DNA from 3 places in the Staphylococcus lloydii genome. Region 3 is predicted to be linked to each of the others. Evidence: a T-box and tRNA genes for the amino acid it is inferred to sense, from the RefSeq annotation. Region 3 holds a T-box; the other regions hold tRNA genes.
The links. The T-box of region 3 lies ahead of ISP08_RS05950 (valine--tRNA ligase). A T-box ahead of a tRNA ligase gene usually reads a tRNA of that ligase, here a tRNA-Val.
Positions count from the first base shown of each region.

Region 1 (5,246 bases), 1.1 Mb from region 3:
GTTCACTATCGGTCACTAGAGAGTATTTAGCCTTGGGAGATGGTCCTCCCAGATTCCGACGGAATTTCACGTGCTCCGTCGTACTCAGGATCCACTCAAGAGGGTTATCGTTTTCGACTACAGGATTATTACCTTCTTTGATGTATCTTTCCAGATACTTCGTCTAACAATAACTTTTGTAACTCCGTATAGAGTGTCCTACAACCCCAACAAGCAAGCTTGTTGGTTTGGGCTGTTCCCGTTTCGCTCGCCGCTACTCAGGGAATCGATTTTTCTTTCTCTTCCTCCGGGTACTAAGATGTTTCAGTTCTCCGGGTATGCCTTCAAACATGCTATGTATTCACATGTTGATAACACGACATGACTCGTGCTGGGTTTCCCCATTCGGAAATCTCTGGATCAACGCTTACTTACAGCTCCCCAAAGCATATCGTCGTTAGTAACGTCCTTCTTCGGCTTCTAGTGCCAAGGCATCCACCGTGCGCCCTTAATAACTTAATCTTTTTGTTTTTAAGTCAAACATAACGTCTAACTCAAAACCCAAAATGTTATTAATCTGTGAGTGTTCTTTCGAACACTAGCGATTATTTTAGTTTGAATTCAAGCTTTTTAAAACTCTAATTCACTCGGTTTTGCTTGGTAAAATCTATATTTTACTTACTTATCTAGTTTTCAATGTACAATCTTTGAATACTCTATGAGCATTCAAAACTGAATACAATATGTCTACGTTATTCCTTTCATCTTCGTAGAAGATGTTCCGAATATATCCTTAGAAAGGAGGTGATCCAGCCGCACCTTCCGATACGGCTACCTTGTTACGACTTCACCCCAATCATTTGTCCCACCTTCGACGGCTAGCTCCATAATGGTTACTCCACCGGCTTCGGGTGTTACAAACTCTCGTGGTGTGACGGGCGGTGTGTACAAGACCCGGGAACGTATTCACCGTAGCATGCTGATCTACGATTACTAGCGATTCCAGCTTCATGTAGTCGAGTTGCAGACTACAATCCGAACTGAGAACAACTTTATGGGATTTGCATGACCTCGCGGTTTAGCTGCCCTTTGTATTGTCCATTGTAGCACGTGTGTAGCCCAAATCATAAGGGGCATGATGATTTGACGTCATCCCCACCTTCCTCCGGTTTGTCACCGGCAGTCAACTTAGAGTGCCCAACTTAATGATGGCAACTAAGCTTAAGGGTTGCGCTCGTTGCGGGACTTAACCCAACATCTCACGACACGAGCTGACGACAACCATGCACCACCTGTCACTTTGTCCCCCGAAGGGGAAAACTCTGTCTCCAGAGTGGTCAAAGGATGTCAAGATTTGGTAAGGTTCTTCGCGTTGCTTCGAATTAAACCACATGCTCCACCGCTTGTGCGGGTCCCCGTCAATTCCTTTGAGTTTCAACCTTGCGGTCGTACTCCCCAGGCGGAGTGCTTAATGCGTTAGCTGCAGCACTAAGGGGCGGAAACCCCCTAACACTTAGCACTCATCGTTTACGGCGTGGACTACCAGGGTATCTAATCCTGTTTGATCCCCACGCTTTCGCACATCAGCGTCAGTTACAGACCAGAAAGTCGCCTTCGCCACTGGTGTTCCTCCATATCTCTGCGCATTTCACCGCTACACATGGAATTCCACTTTCCTCTTCTGCACTCAAGTCTCCCAGTTTCCAATGACCCTCCACGGTTGAGCCGTGGGCTTTCACATCAGACTTAAGAAACCGCCTACGCGCGCTTTACGCCCAATAATTCCGGATAACGCTTGCCACCTACGTATTACCGCGGCTGCTGGCACGTAGTTAGCCGTGGCTTTCTGATTAGGTACCGTCAAGGTGCGCACAGTTACTTACGCACTTGTTCTTCCCTAATAACAGAGCTTTACGATCCGAAGACCTTCATCACTCACGCGGCGTTGCTCCGTCAGGCTTTCGCCCATTGCGGAAGATTCCCTACTGCTGCCTCCCGTAGGAGTCTGGACCGTGTCTCAGTTCCAGTGTGGCCGATCACCCTCTCAGGTCGGCTACGTATCGTTGCCTTGGTAAGCCGTTACCTTACCAACTAGCTAATACGGCGCGGGTCCATCTATAAGTGATAGCAAGGCCATCTTTCACTGTAGAACCATGCGGTTCTACATGTTATCCGGCATTAGCTTCGGTTTCCCGAAGTTATTCCAGTCTTATAGGTAGGTTACCCACGTGTTACTCACCCGTCCGCCGCTAACGTCAAAGGAGCAAGCTCCTTATCTGTTCGCTCGACTTGCATGTATTAGGCACGCCGCCAGCGTTCATCCTGAGCCAGGATCAAACTCTCCATAAAAAATTATGATGTTTGATTAGCTCATAAAATACTAATTGTGTGTTATCTCTAACACGTTTAAACCAACGATTATATCGTTGCGTTTGGAATTAACGTTGACATATTGCAATTCAGTTTTCAATGTTCATTTGTTTAATCAAATAATGGTGGAGACTAGCGGGATCGAACCGCTGACCTCCTGCGTGCAAAGCAGGCGCTCTCCCATCTGAGCTAAGCCCCCATTAAGTAAACAAGAGTCGGGAAGACAGGATTCGAACCTGCGACCCCTTGGTCCCAAACCAAGTGCTCTACCAAGCTGAGCTACTTCCCGTATTTATTTAAAATTCTTATAAAATGGCGCGCCCGATAGGAGTCGAACCCATAACCTCTTGATCCGTAGTCAAACGCTCTATCCAGTTGAGCTACGGGCGCATATTTATAAATAAGATGGTGCCGAGGACCGGAATCGAACCGGTACGGTAATTACTTACCGCAGGATTTTAAGTCCTGTGCGTCTGCCAGTTCCGCCACCCCGGCACAAAAAATAATGGAGCAGAAGACGGGATTCGAACCCGCGACCCCAACCTTGGCAAGGTTGTATTCTACCGCTGAACTACTTCTGCATATCCAAAAATAAAAATTTAAATCTGGATGAGCCATAGAGGATTCGAACCTCTGACCCTCTGATTAAAAGTCAGATGCTCTACCAACTGAGCTAATGGCTCATGAGATGGTGCCGGCCAGAGGACTTGAACCCCCAACCTACTGATTACAAGTCAGTTGCTCTACCAGTTGAGCTAGGCCGGCACAATATCTAATTGAGAAATGGTGGAGAATGACGGGTTCGAACCGCCGACCCTCTGCTTGTAAGGCAGATGCTCTCCCAGCTGAGCTAATTCTCCGATTTGTTCATTGCCTGGCAACGTCCTACTCTAGCGGGATGTAAATCCGACTACCATCGGCGCTAAGGAGCTTAACTTCTGTGTTCGGCATGGGAACAGGTGTGACCTCCTTGCCATTGTCACCAGACAAATTAACTTACTTTATTAATAATACACGCTTTAACCATTGATTTCAATAGTTAATTTTACACTTTTTTTACAATCGAAATAACTTCTTAATATGTATGTAATATAAGTTCAAACATTTAACTGTTTGTTTTTTGCGACTTTTATATAATACTTAATTTCGTAACCTTTGTCAATACTTTTATCTAAGTATTTTTTGTTACGTATTAATAACATCTGAACTTTTTCTCGACTTGAACTAGTCTATCATATATTCTCATATATTTCTATTCCTTTTTTATCTAAAATTTTATCTTTTATGTGTAATTATGCGAACAAAGTGACTTAAGAGGCTTATTTTTACATACATTGATATTCATCAATACAATAAAAAAGCAGCTTCCCCCAATAAATTTTAGGAGAAACTGCTTTGTTTATATTATTTTTGTCTCATATAAGGGAATAATAATACATCTCTAATTGAAGCTGAGTTTGTTAATAACATTACAAGTCGATCTATACCAATGCCAAGTCCGCCTGTTGGAGGCATACCGTATTCTAAAGCTTCTATGAAATCTTCATCCATTTCATGTGCCTCATCATTACCTTCTGCTTTTTCTACTAATTGCGCTTCAAATCTTTCTCTTTGGTCAATTGGATCATTAAGTTCAGTAAATGCATTACCGTGTTCTCTACCAACTATGAATAATTCAAAACGATCAGTAAATCTAGGGTCTTCTGGATTTTTCTTAGCTAATGGTGATATTTCAATTGGGTGTCCATAAATAAATGTAGGTTGAATTAATGTCTCTTCAACTTTTTGTTCAAAGAATTCATTTAAAATATGTCCATATTTCATAGTACTTGTAATTTCAATGCCATGTTCTTTAGCTAAGTTTTTAGCTTGCTCTGTAGATTCTACTTCAAAGAAATCAACACCAGTAACTTCTTTTACAGCATCAACCATGTGTACACGTTTCCAATTTGATTCTAAGTCTATAGTTTCTTCTCCGTATTGTACTTTCGCAGTACCTAATACATTTTGAGCAATCTCTCTAATCATAGATTCTGTTAAGTCCATGATATCTACGTAGTCAGCATACGCTTCATATAGTTCAATCATAGTAAACTCAGGGTTGTGTCTAGTAGAAACGCCTTCGTTTCTAAATACACGTCCAATTTCGTATACTTTTTCAAGTCCACCTACAATTAGGCGTTTTAAGTGTAATTCAATAGCAATACGCATATACAATGTAGCATCTAGAGCATTGTGATGTGTCACGAATGGTCTCGCTGCGGCACCACCAGCAATTTGGTGCATCATTGGTGTTTCTACTTCTAAGAATCCTTTTTTATTTAAGTAGTTACGCATTTCTTGTAAGATCTTACTACGATTAATAAATGTTTGCGTACTATCTTGGTTTGTAATTAAATCTAAGTAACGTTGACGGTAACGTTGCTCAATATCTTGTAAGCCATGGAATTTATCTGGTAAAGGTCTTAAAGCTTTTGTTAATAAAGTGAAAGAATTAGCTTTTACTGATAATTCACCTGTATTTGTTTTGAACATTACACCTTCAACACCAACTATATCGCCTAGGTCAGTGCCTTTCCATAAATCAAATTGTTCTTCTCCAATTTGATCTTTTCTTACATATATTTGAATTTGACCAGATAAGTCTTGTACATGGGCGAAGCCAGCTTTACCTTTACCTCGTTTAGTCATTAGGCGACCAGCAATTACTACGCTGCTTTCGTCTTCTTTTTCATGTAATTCTTCTTTAGATAAGTGATCCCATTCTTCATGTAGACCTTCAGCTGTAGCTGAGCGATCAAATCTTTTTCCAAAAGGATCGATACCTAAATCGTATAATTCTTGCATTTTTTGACGGCGGACCTGCATTTGGTCATTCATTTCTTCTGACATTAACT
Region 1 covers NZ_CP064056.1:2,293,934-2,299,179, forward strand. Annotated here, with positions in the region: rRNA gene ISP08_RS11300 (23S ribosomal RNA) at 1-501, opposite strand, end outside; rRNA gene ISP08_RS11305 (16S ribosomal RNA) at 777-2,328, opposite strand; tRNA gene ISP08_RS11310 (tRNA-Ala) at 2,473-2,548, opposite strand; tRNA gene ISP08_RS11315 (tRNA-Pro) at 2,565-2,638, opposite strand; tRNA gene ISP08_RS11320 (tRNA-Arg) at 2,663-2,739, opposite strand; tRNA gene ISP08_RS11325 (tRNA-Leu) at 2,756-2,844, opposite strand; tRNA gene ISP08_RS11330 (tRNA-Gly) at 2,856-2,930, opposite strand; tRNA gene ISP08_RS11335 (tRNA-Lys) at 2,960-3,032, opposite strand; tRNA gene ISP08_RS11340 (tRNA-Thr) at 3,039-3,114, opposite strand; tRNA gene ISP08_RS11345 (tRNA-Val) at 3,134-3,209, opposite strand; rRNA gene rrf (5S ribosomal RNA) at 3,222-3,336, opposite strand; gene lysS (lysine--tRNA ligase) at 3,754-5,241, opposite strand.
Region 1: it has a tRNA-Val gene. The T-box ahead of ISP08_RS05950 (valine--tRNA ligase) is inferred to sense a tRNA for this amino acid. The anticodon was not compared.

Region 2 (5,246 bases), 410 kb from region 3:
GATACATCAAAGAAGGTAATAATCCTGTAGTCGAAAACGATAACCCTCTTGAGTGGATCCTGAGTACGACGGAGCACGTGAAATTCCGTCGGAATCTGGGAGGACCATCTCCCAAGGCTAAATACTCTCTAGTGACCGATAGTGAACCAGTACCGTGAGGGAAAGGTGAAAAGTACCCCGGAAGGGGAGTGAAAGAGAACTTGAAACCGTGTGCTTACAAGTAGTCAGAGCCCGTTAATGGGTGATGGCGTGCCTTTTGTAGAATGAACCGGCGAGTTACGATTTGATGCAAGGTTAAGCAGGAAATGTGGAGCCGTAGCGAAAGCGAGTCTGAATAGGGCGTTGAGTATTTGGTCGTAGACCCGAAACCAGGTGATCTACCCATGACCAGGTTGAAGTTCAGGTAACACTGAATGGAGGACCGAACCGACTTACGTTGAAAAGTGAGCGGATGAGTTGTGGGTAGCGGAGAAATTCCAATCGAACCTGGAGATAGCTGGTTCTCTCCGAAATAGCTTTAGGGCTAGCCTCAAGTGATGATTATTGGAGGTAGAGCACTGTTTGGACGAGGGGCCCTTCTCGGGTTACCGAATTCAGACAAACTCCGAATGCCAATCAATTTAACTTGGGAGTCAGAACATGGGTGATAAGGTCCGTGTTCGAAAGGGAAACAGCCCAGACCACCAGCTAAGGTCCCAAAATATATGTTAAGTGGAAAAGGATGTGGCGTTGCCCAGACAACTAGGATGTTGGCTTAGAAGCAGCCATCATTTAAAGAGTGCGTAATAGCTCACTAGTCGAGTGACACTGCGCCGAAAATGTACCGGGGCTAAACATATTACCGAAGCTGTGGATTGTCCGTAGGACAATGGTAGGAGAGCGTTCTAAGGGCGTTGAAGCATGATCGCAAGGACATGTGGAGCGCTTAGAAGTGAGAATGCCGGTGTGAGTAGCGAAAGACGGGTGAGAATCCCGTCCACCGATTGACTAAGGTTTCCAGAGGAAGGCTCGTCCGCTCTGGGTTAGTCGGGACCTAAGCTGAGGCCGATAGGCGTAGGCGATGGATAACAGGTTGATATTCCTGTACCACCTAAATTCGTTTTAAGCGATGGGGGGACGCAGTAGGATAGGCGAAGCGTGCTGTTGGAGTGCACGTCCAAGCAGTAAGACTGAGTGTTAGGCAAATCCGGCACTCATAAGGTCAAGCTGTGATGGGGAGAGGAAATTGTTTCCTCGAGTCGTTGATTTCACACTGCCAAGAAAAGCCTCTAGCTAGAATATTAGGTGCCCGTACCGCAAACCGACACAGGTAGTCAAGATGAGAATTCTAAGGTGAGCGAGCGAACTCTCGTTAAGGAACTCGGCAAAATGACCCCGTAACTTCGGGAGAAGGGGTGCTCTCTAGGGTTAACGCCCGGGAGAGCCGCAGTGAATAGGCCCAAGCGACTGTTTATCAAAAACACAGGTCTCTGCTAAACCGTAAGGTGATGTATAGGGGCTGACGCCTGCCCGGTGCTGGAAGGTTAAGAGGAGTGGTTAGCTTCTGCGAAGCTACGAATCGAAGCCCCAGTAAACGGCGGCCGTAACTATAACGGTCCTAAGGTAGCGAAATTCCTTGTCGGGTAAGTTCCGACCCGCACGAAAGGCGTAACGATTTGGGCACTGTCTCAACGAGAGACTCGGTGAAATCATAGTACCTGTGAAGATGCAGGTTACCCGCGACAGGACGGAAAGACCCCGTGGAGCTTTACTGCAGTCTGATATTGAAATTCGGCACAGTTTGTACAGGATAGGTAGGAGCCTTAGAAGCGTGAACGCTAGTTTACGTGGAGGCGTTGGTGGGATACTACCCTCGCTGTGTTGGATTTCTAACCCGCACCATTAATCATGGTGGGAGACAGTGTCAGATGGGCAGTTTGACTGGGGCGGTCGCCTCCTAAAGAGTAACGGAGGCGCTCAAAGGTTCCCTCAGAATGGTTGGAAATCATTCACAGAGTGTAAAGGCATAAGGGAGCTTGACTGCGAGACTTACAAGTCGAGCAGGGTCGAAAGACGGACTTAGTGATCCGGTGGTTCCGCATGGAAGGGCCATCGCTCAACGGATAAAAGCTACCCCGGGGATAACAGGCTTATCTCCCCCAAGAGTTCACATCGACGGGGAGGTTTGGCACCTCGATGTCGGCTCATCGCATCCTGGGGCTGTAGTCGGTCCCAAGGGTTGGGCTGTTCGCCCATTAAAGCGGTACGCGAGCTGGGTTCAGAACGTCGTGAGACAGTTCGGTCCCTATCCGTCGTGGGCGTAGGAAATTTGAGAGGAGCTGTCCTTAGTACGAGAGGACCGGGATGGACATACCTCTGGTGTACCAGTTGTCGTGCCAACGGCATCGCTGGGTAGCTATGTATGGACGGGATAAGTGCTGAAAGCATCTAAGCATGAAGCCCCCCTCAAGATGAGATTTCCCAACTTCGGTTATAAGATCCCTCAAAGATGATGAGGTTAATAGGTTCGAGGTGGAAGCATGGCGACATGTGGAGCTGACGAATACTAATCGATCGAAGACTTAATCAATTTAAATGTTTTGATTGGTAAAATGATATTTACTTACTATCTAGTTTTGAATGTATAACTTTTATACATCATTGTCTGGTGACAATGGCAAGGAGGTCACACCTGTTCCCATGCCGAACACAGAAGTTAAGCTCCTTAGCGCCGATGGTAGTCGGATTTACATCCCGCTAGAGTAGGACGTTGCCAGGCAATATTATTATTCCACAGTAGCTCAGTGGTAGAGCTATCGGCTGTTAACCGATCGGTCGTAGGTTCGAGTCCTACCTGTGGAGCCATATGGCCCCGTGGTCAAGCGGTTAAGACACCGCCCTTTCACGGCGGTAACACGGGTTCGAGTCCCGTCGGGGTCATTACATATTGGAGAATTAGCTCAGCTGGGAGAGCATCTGCCTTACAAGCAGAGGGTCGGCGGTTCGAACCCGTCATTCTCCACCATTTAATTTAATAAGCGCGGAGGGGTAGCGAAGTGGCTAAACGCGGCGGACTGTAAATCCGCTCCTTCGGGTTCGGCAGTTCGAATCTGCCCCCCTCCACCATTGTTGGGCTATAGCCAAGCGGTAAGGCAACGGACTTTGACTCCGTCACGCGCTGGTTCGAATCCAGCTAGCCCAGCCATTTTTGAGCCATTAGCTCAGTTGGTAGAGCATCTGACTTTTAATCAGAGGGTCAGAGGTTCGAATCCTCTATGGCTCACTTGTAAAAACACTTCTTCGGAAGTGTTTTTTTTATGAAAATTTTTATACACATTCAAGCATATTTTATGCAAAATATAAGGTTATAATGAATGTTCAAACGTTTTAATGTTTTTATATGTAAGATACCTCTAATCCATTGTGACACAAGGTTTTAGCTGGCTTGAAAGTTTAATCTTAATAACGTATTCTAGTGTTAAAATGAATGCAAAGGGGTTTTGGATTTATGAAAAACATTAATATTATTGGAGCACCATCGACATTTGGTCAAAGAAAATTAGGGGTAAACTTTGGTCCAGATGCTATACGATATGCAGGTATAGTTGATCGTATTAGAAATATTGGTTATACGGTAGTGGATAAAGGTAATATCGAAGTACCAGAAATCAATTTAGACAAGTTTAATTCAGAACAAGAAGGTTTAAGAAATATTGATGAGATTATTCAAGTATCTGAAAACTTGAGTAATTCAGTATCTGACAGCGTACAAAGTGGTGCTTTTCCATTAATATTAGGTGGAGATCATTCAATAGCTATTGGTTCTATTTCTGGTATCAGTAAACATTATGATAATTTAGGTGTTATCTGGTATGATGCTCATGGTGATTTAAATGTACCTGAAGAATCACCTTCTGGTAATATTCACGGCATGCCGTTAAGAATTTTAGCAGGTGATGGTGATGATAGATTGGTCAATGTTTCCAATTATGCACCGAAAGTTAAACCAGAAAACATTGTTTTAATAGGCATGAGAGATTTAGATATAGGTGAACGTGAATATATTAAAAATAACAACATTAAAACATATACAATGGCTGATATCGACAGACTTGGCATCCAACAAGTTATTAATGAATCAATAGACCATCTTAAAGATAAGACAGATGGTATACATTTATCATTAGATGTAGATGCATTAGATCCAGTAGAAACACCAGGAACAGGTACAAGAGTTTTAGGTGGCTTAAACTATAGAGAGAGTCACTTCGCATTAGAATTGTTACATAATTCTCGATTAATTACTTCTATGGATTTAGTAGAAGTCAATCCACTCATTGATCAAAATAATCATACTGCAGAGCAAGCAGTTGGTCTTGTAGGTAGTTTCTTTGGCGAAACTTTACTCTAAGATAAGCTTTATAAATTACGTTTATAAGTCTATTATTTATAATTAGTAATACAAAAATGAACTATGCCCAGATATATCATTTGGGCATAGCTTTTTTCTTTTATACATAAAAATAGTGTCGTTAATTTATTCTTTAATACGTAAAATAATATGCAATTTATTGGTTTTAAATTTTTAGATTTATTGAGTCATAATATGACAGTATAAAAGAAGATTGGTATAATGTTTACAGTGGGATTAGAATACCGGAGGAGATGTCATGGATTTATCCAATATATTTGAACATTGGAGCACGGTCAAAATTATAACTAGCGTGCTTGACTTATTAATTGTATGGTATGTACTTTATCTTCTCATTACTGTGTTTAAAGGTACAAAAGCCATTCAATTGTTAAAAGGAATACTCGTCATTGTCATAGGGCAACAAATTAGTAAAATGCTAAGTTTAACTGCTACTTCACGTTTATTTGATTTGGTTATTCAATGGGGTGTATTAGCACTCATTGTTATTTTCCAACCAGAAATTCGTAGAGCTTTAGAACAATTAGGACGAGGAAGTTTATTCAAACGTTATGCGAGTAATGTCAATAGCGATGAAAATAAATTAATTTCTGCCGTGTCTAAGGCCGTTCAATACATGGCTAAAAGACGTATTGGTGCATTAATTGTATTTGAAAAAGAGACTGGTCTACAAGACTACATAGAAACAGGTATACCAATGAACTCTAATATATCACAAGAGCTATTAACGAATGTCTTTATACCTAATACACCATTGCATGATGGTGCTATGATTATCCATGATAGCAAGATTGCAAGTGCTGCCTGCTATTTACCACTATCAGATAGTGCTAAA
Region 2 covers NZ_CP064056.1:813,242-818,487, forward strand. Annotated here, with positions in the region: rRNA gene ISP08_RS03785 (23S ribosomal RNA) at 1-2,569, shown strand, start outside; rRNA gene rrf (5S ribosomal RNA) at 2,644-2,758, shown strand; tRNA gene ISP08_RS03795 (tRNA-Asn) at 2,770-2,844, shown strand; tRNA gene ISP08_RS03800 (tRNA-Glu) at 2,848-2,919, shown strand; tRNA gene ISP08_RS03805 (tRNA-Val) at 2,929-3,004, shown strand; tRNA gene ISP08_RS03810 (tRNA-Tyr) at 3,022-3,105, shown strand; tRNA gene ISP08_RS03815 (tRNA-Gln) at 3,110-3,184, shown strand; tRNA gene ISP08_RS03820 (tRNA-Lys) at 3,190-3,262, shown strand; gene rocF (arginase) at 3,488-4,390, shown strand; gene cdaA (diadenylate cyclase CdaA) at 4,650-5,246, shown strand, end outside.
Region 2: it has a tRNA-Val gene. The T-box ahead of ISP08_RS05950 (valine--tRNA ligase) is inferred to sense a tRNA for this amino acid. The anticodon was not compared.

Region 3 (5,246 bases):
TCTGGAAATCCATTAGCAATGACAAGTGGTTATGAAACATTAAGTCAATTAACGCCGGAATCTTATGATTACTTTAATCATCTAGGCGATATATTAGAAAATGGATTAAAAGAAGTTTTTGCTAAACATAATGTTCCAATAACAGTTAATCGTGCAGGATCTATGATTGGTTACTTCTTAAACGAAGGCCCAGTTACAAACTTTGATGAAGCAAATGCAAGTGACTTAGAGTTATTTAGTCAGATGTATAGAGAAATGGCTAACGAAGGCGTGTTCTTACCACCTTCACAATTTGAAGGTACATTTTTATCTCTTGCACATACTGAAGAAGATATTAATAAAACAGTGCAAGCTTTTGATACCGCACTAAGTAGAATTGTTTAAATATAATAACTAAGTATCCATATAGTAGAAGTACTATTTGGATGCTTTTATTATAAAATATTTTAAGCTATTTTATGAATCTCATAGTATGATACAATCAACTTAATCGATTGAAAATTACGGTATTACAATGAAAGTTGAGAAGAGATATGACAAAGTATTTTCGTAATAATCTCATAGTTTTAGCTTTAGCGATTATATTGAGTTTGTTGTTACACGTAGCACATGTGTTATTGCCATTTATGTTTGGTCCAATTATAGCAACTATTATCGTCGTTAAAATATTACGTTTAGAAATAAAATGGCCTTTTTGGCTTAGCGAACTCGGCCTAATTTTATTAGGGGTTCAAATAGGTTCCACTTTTACTAAAAGTGTTATTTATGACATTAAAGATGATTGGTTTACTATTATTTTAGTAACAGTTTTATTATTATTACTGTCATTATTAATTGCCTTATTATTTAAAAAAATAGCGCAGGTCAATACAGAAACTGCCATATTAAGCGTCATTCCGGGTGCTTTAAGTCAAATGTTAGTCATGGCTGAAGAAGATAAAAAAGCGAATATTATGGTTGTAAGTCTAACACAGACTTCTCGAATTATATTTGTTGTTGTATTAGTGCCATTTATTTCTTATTTCTTTAAAACGCCAGGAGGCAGTCATTCTAGTGGGACTGAAGTACATCATAACTTAACGCAAGCGTTGACTTTGACTAACATACTTACGTTGATTATTTTAATTGCCTTAGTTTATTATGTAATGGGAAAAATCAATTTTCCAACAAAGCAAATGTTAGCACCTATTGTCGTTTTAATTGGATGGAATTTAATTACAGGTGTAACTTTTACGTTAGATAATTATATTATTGCAGGGGCACAAATCATCTATATGATAAGAATTGGTAATCAAATAGCGAAATTATTAGACCAAATGAAAGGGCGAATAGCGGTCGCAATAGCAGTACAAAATGTGCTATTAATATTGCTCGCACTTGTAATGGTTTATGTCATTTCACTATTTACTAATAATATGATAAATGATCTGTTTTTAGGTGCAGCTCCCGGAGGAATGAACCAAATTGTACTGGTAGCTATTGAAACAGGGGCAGATGTACCAATGATTTCAAGCTATCACATCTTTAGAATATTTTTTATACTATTTTTAATCGCCCCATTATTAAATTATTATTTACGCTATCGTGCGTCAAAAAACCAAGGATAATCATTAGCAATGATTATCCTTGGTTTTAATTTTATTTATGTTAAGTTCTTCGGATTGCTAGGGCATGATTGTAAATGTGCATTGTATAAACCGGCGGCTTCCAAAAAAGAAAATACAGTGACTGGTCCTAAAAATTTAAAACCATACTGTTTTAGTTTTTTTGACAATTGCGTCGCCGTTTCATCTACGGTGATACGTTCACTAGGTTCTTCATATTGTAAATCATACGGTTTATGATTTACGTATGACCATAAAAATTCACTGAAACTCCCATAATCTTTTTCAATGTCAAAATATCCTTTAGCCTGATTCACTATTGCTTCTAATTTTTTTCTATTATGTACAATGTTAGGAAATTCCATTAATGAATCAATATCCTGTTCTGTCATCTTTGCAATTTTAACTGGGTCAAAATCATAAAATGCTTGTTCATAAGATGCTTTCTTTTTTAATATTGTGAGCCATGAAAGACCGGCATGTTGTGATTCTAATGCCATTAATTTAAATAATTGCAAGCTATCATACATTGGTTGGCCCCAAACAGTATCGTGGTATTCTAGGTAAATAGGATCTTTAGTGCCGAATGCACAAGGATTCATAAATTTCACTCCATTTCATTGACTTATTACTGTTTACATTATACTATAATTAAGTAAATTAAATTAGTCATTGGGAAGAGTAAATGCAAAGAAAATTTTAGAGAGTACACGTATGGTGAGAGTGTATATTTTCTAGTGTTGAAGGTAGCCCACATTGAACTTTAACTGAACTCATTATTAATGTGACTAGGTTAAAGCGTGTTTGAGCGTTAATCGAAATTAAGTGCAAGAAACGATAAATTTCTTGAATTTAGGTGGTACCACGGAACATCCGTCCTATATTTATAGGGTGGGTGTTTTTATTTTAAGGAGGCAATTATATGGAAATGAAACCTAAATACAATCCGCAAGAAGTAGAAGCGGGTCGTTATGATGAATGGGTAAAAAATGGATATTTTAAAGCACAAGAAGATGATACTAAAGAAACATATACAATCGTTATTCCACCTCCTAATGTAACTGGTAAATTACATTTAGGTCATGCTTGGGATACGACGTTACAAGATATATTAACGCGTATGAAACGTATGCAAGGATACGACACGTTATATTTACCTGGTATGGACCATGCAGGTATTGCTACGCAAGCTAAAGTAGAAGCTAAATTAAATGAACAAGGTATGTCTAGACATGATTTAGGTCGTGAGAAATTTTTAGAAAAAGCGTGGGACTGGAAAGAAGAATATGCAAACTTCATTAGACAACAATGGTCTAAATTAGGTTTAGGTTTAGATTATAGTAGAGAGCGTTTTACGCTTGATGATGGTTTAAGCCAAGCAGTTAAAAAAGTTTTTGTTGATATGTATAACAAAGGATTAATCTATCGTGGTGAATATATTATTAACTGGGATCCAGTGGCAAAAACTGCATTATCTGATATCGAAGTTATTCATGAGGATGTACAAGGTAAGTTTTATCATTTCAAATATCCGTATGCTGACCAAGATGGCTATATTGAAATAGCAACAACTCGTCCAGAAACTATGCTGGGTGATACAGCTATCGTTGTTAATCCAAATGACGAACGCTATAAAGATGTAATAGGCAAAAATGTAACGCTACCAATCGTTGGCAAAACATTACCTATTTTGGCAGATGAGTATGTAGATATGGAATTTGGTAGTGGGGCAATGAAAGTAACGCCAGCACATGATCCTAACGACTTTGAAATTGGCAATAGACATAATTTAGAACGTATTAATGTTATGGACGAAGAAGGTAAAATGAATGAATTAGCTGGTAAATATGCTGGTTTAGATCGTTTTGAATGCCGTGAACAACTCGTCAAAGACTTAACTGAACAAGATTTAGTAATCAAAATTGAAGAACATGAACATTCAGTAGGTCATTCTGAACGTTCTGGTGCCGTTGTAGAACCTTATTTATCTACACAATGGTTCGTTAAAATGAAACCATTGGCTGAACAAGCCTTAAATAATCAAGAAACTGACAATCGTATTGAATTTGTACCTTCCAGATTTGAAAATACATTCAACCGTTGGATGGAAGAAATAAGAGATTGGACAATTTCTCGTCAGTTATGGTGGGGTCATCAAATACCAGCATATTATCACAAAGAAACTGGAGAATTGTTAGTTTCTGAAACACCACCAACTGATATTGAAAATTGGGAGCAAGATGAAGATGTATTGGACACTTGGTTCTCAAGTGCTTTATGGCCATTTTCAACGTTAGGTTGGCCAAACACTGAGTCAGAAGATTTCAATCGTTACTTCCCAACAAATGCGCTAGTAACGGGTTATGATATTATTTTCTTCTGGGTTGCTCGTATGATTTTCCAAGGATTAGAGTTTACTGGAAACAGACCATTTAATGACGTATTACTTCATGGATTAGTACGTGCAGAAGATGGCCGTAAAATGAGTAAATCATTAGGTAACGGCGTTGACCCAATGGACGTTATCGACCAATATGGTGCAGATAGTTTACGTTATTTCCTTGCAACAGGTTCTTCGCCAGGTCATGATTTACGTTATTCTACTGAAAAAGTTGAATCAGTGTGGAACTTTATCAATAAAATTTGGAATGCTGCACGTTTCAGTATTATGAATATTGGCGATGAATTTACTGTAGACCAAGTAGATTTATCTGGTAACTTATCACTCGCGGATAAATGGATACTAACAAGATTAAACGAGACAATTGAAACCGTAACGAATTTAAGTGATAAATATGAATTTGGTGAAGTAGGCAGAGCGCTATATAACTTTATTTGGGATGATTTCTGTGATTGGTATATAGAAATGAGTAAAATCCCTATGAATGGTGATAATGAAGCTCAAAAACAAACAACACGTTCTGTGTTAACTTATGTATTGGATAATACAATGAGAATGTTACATCCATTTATGCCATTCGTAACTGAACAAATTTGGCAAAACTTACCTCACGTAGGGGAAACAATCGTGCACGCTTCATGGCCAACTGTACGTGAAGAGTTTTCATTTGGTGAAAGTAAAGAAACGATGGAACAATTAGTAGAAATTATTAAATCAGTACGTCAATCACGTCTAGAAGTTGATACACCACTATCTAAAGCTATTCCTATCTTTATAAAAGCTAAAAACAATCATATTAAGTCGACTTTAGAAACGAATGCGAATTATATTGATCGTTTCTGTCATCCAAGCGAATTAGTTATTGATACTGATATTACTATTCCTGAAAAAGCCATGACTTCTGTGACGTCTGCAGGTGAAGTAGTATTACCACTTGAAGGTTTAATCGATATGGATAAAGAAATTGCTCGTTTAGAAAAAGAATTAGAGAAATGGCAAAAAGAGTTAGATAGAGTAAACAAAAAATTAGCTAATGAAAACTTCGTCAATAAAGCACCTGAAAAAGTTATTAACGAAGAACGTGAGAAAAAACAAACTTATCAAGAGAAGTATGATGGTGTAAAATTAAGAATAAATCAATTGAAAGCATAGGAGCCTTTAACATGAATTACCTAGACAGCTTATATTGGATACATGAGCGTAATAAATTTGGAATCAAACCAGGCGTTAAACGAATGCAA
Region 3 covers NZ_CP064056.1:1,221,552-1,226,797, forward strand. Annotated here, with positions in the region: gene hemL (glutamate-1-semialdehyde 2,1-aminomutase) at 1-384, shown strand, start outside; gene ISP08_RS05940 (AbrB family transcriptional regulator) at 534-1,607, shown strand; gene ISP08_RS05945 (DNA-3-methyladenine glycosylase I) at 1,643-2,206, opposite strand; T-box leader at 2,264-2,488, shown strand; gene ISP08_RS05950 (valine--tRNA ligase) at 2,527-5,157, shown strand; gene ISP08_RS05955 (bifunctional folylpolyglutamate synthase/dihydrofolate synthase) at 5,169-5,246, shown strand, end outside.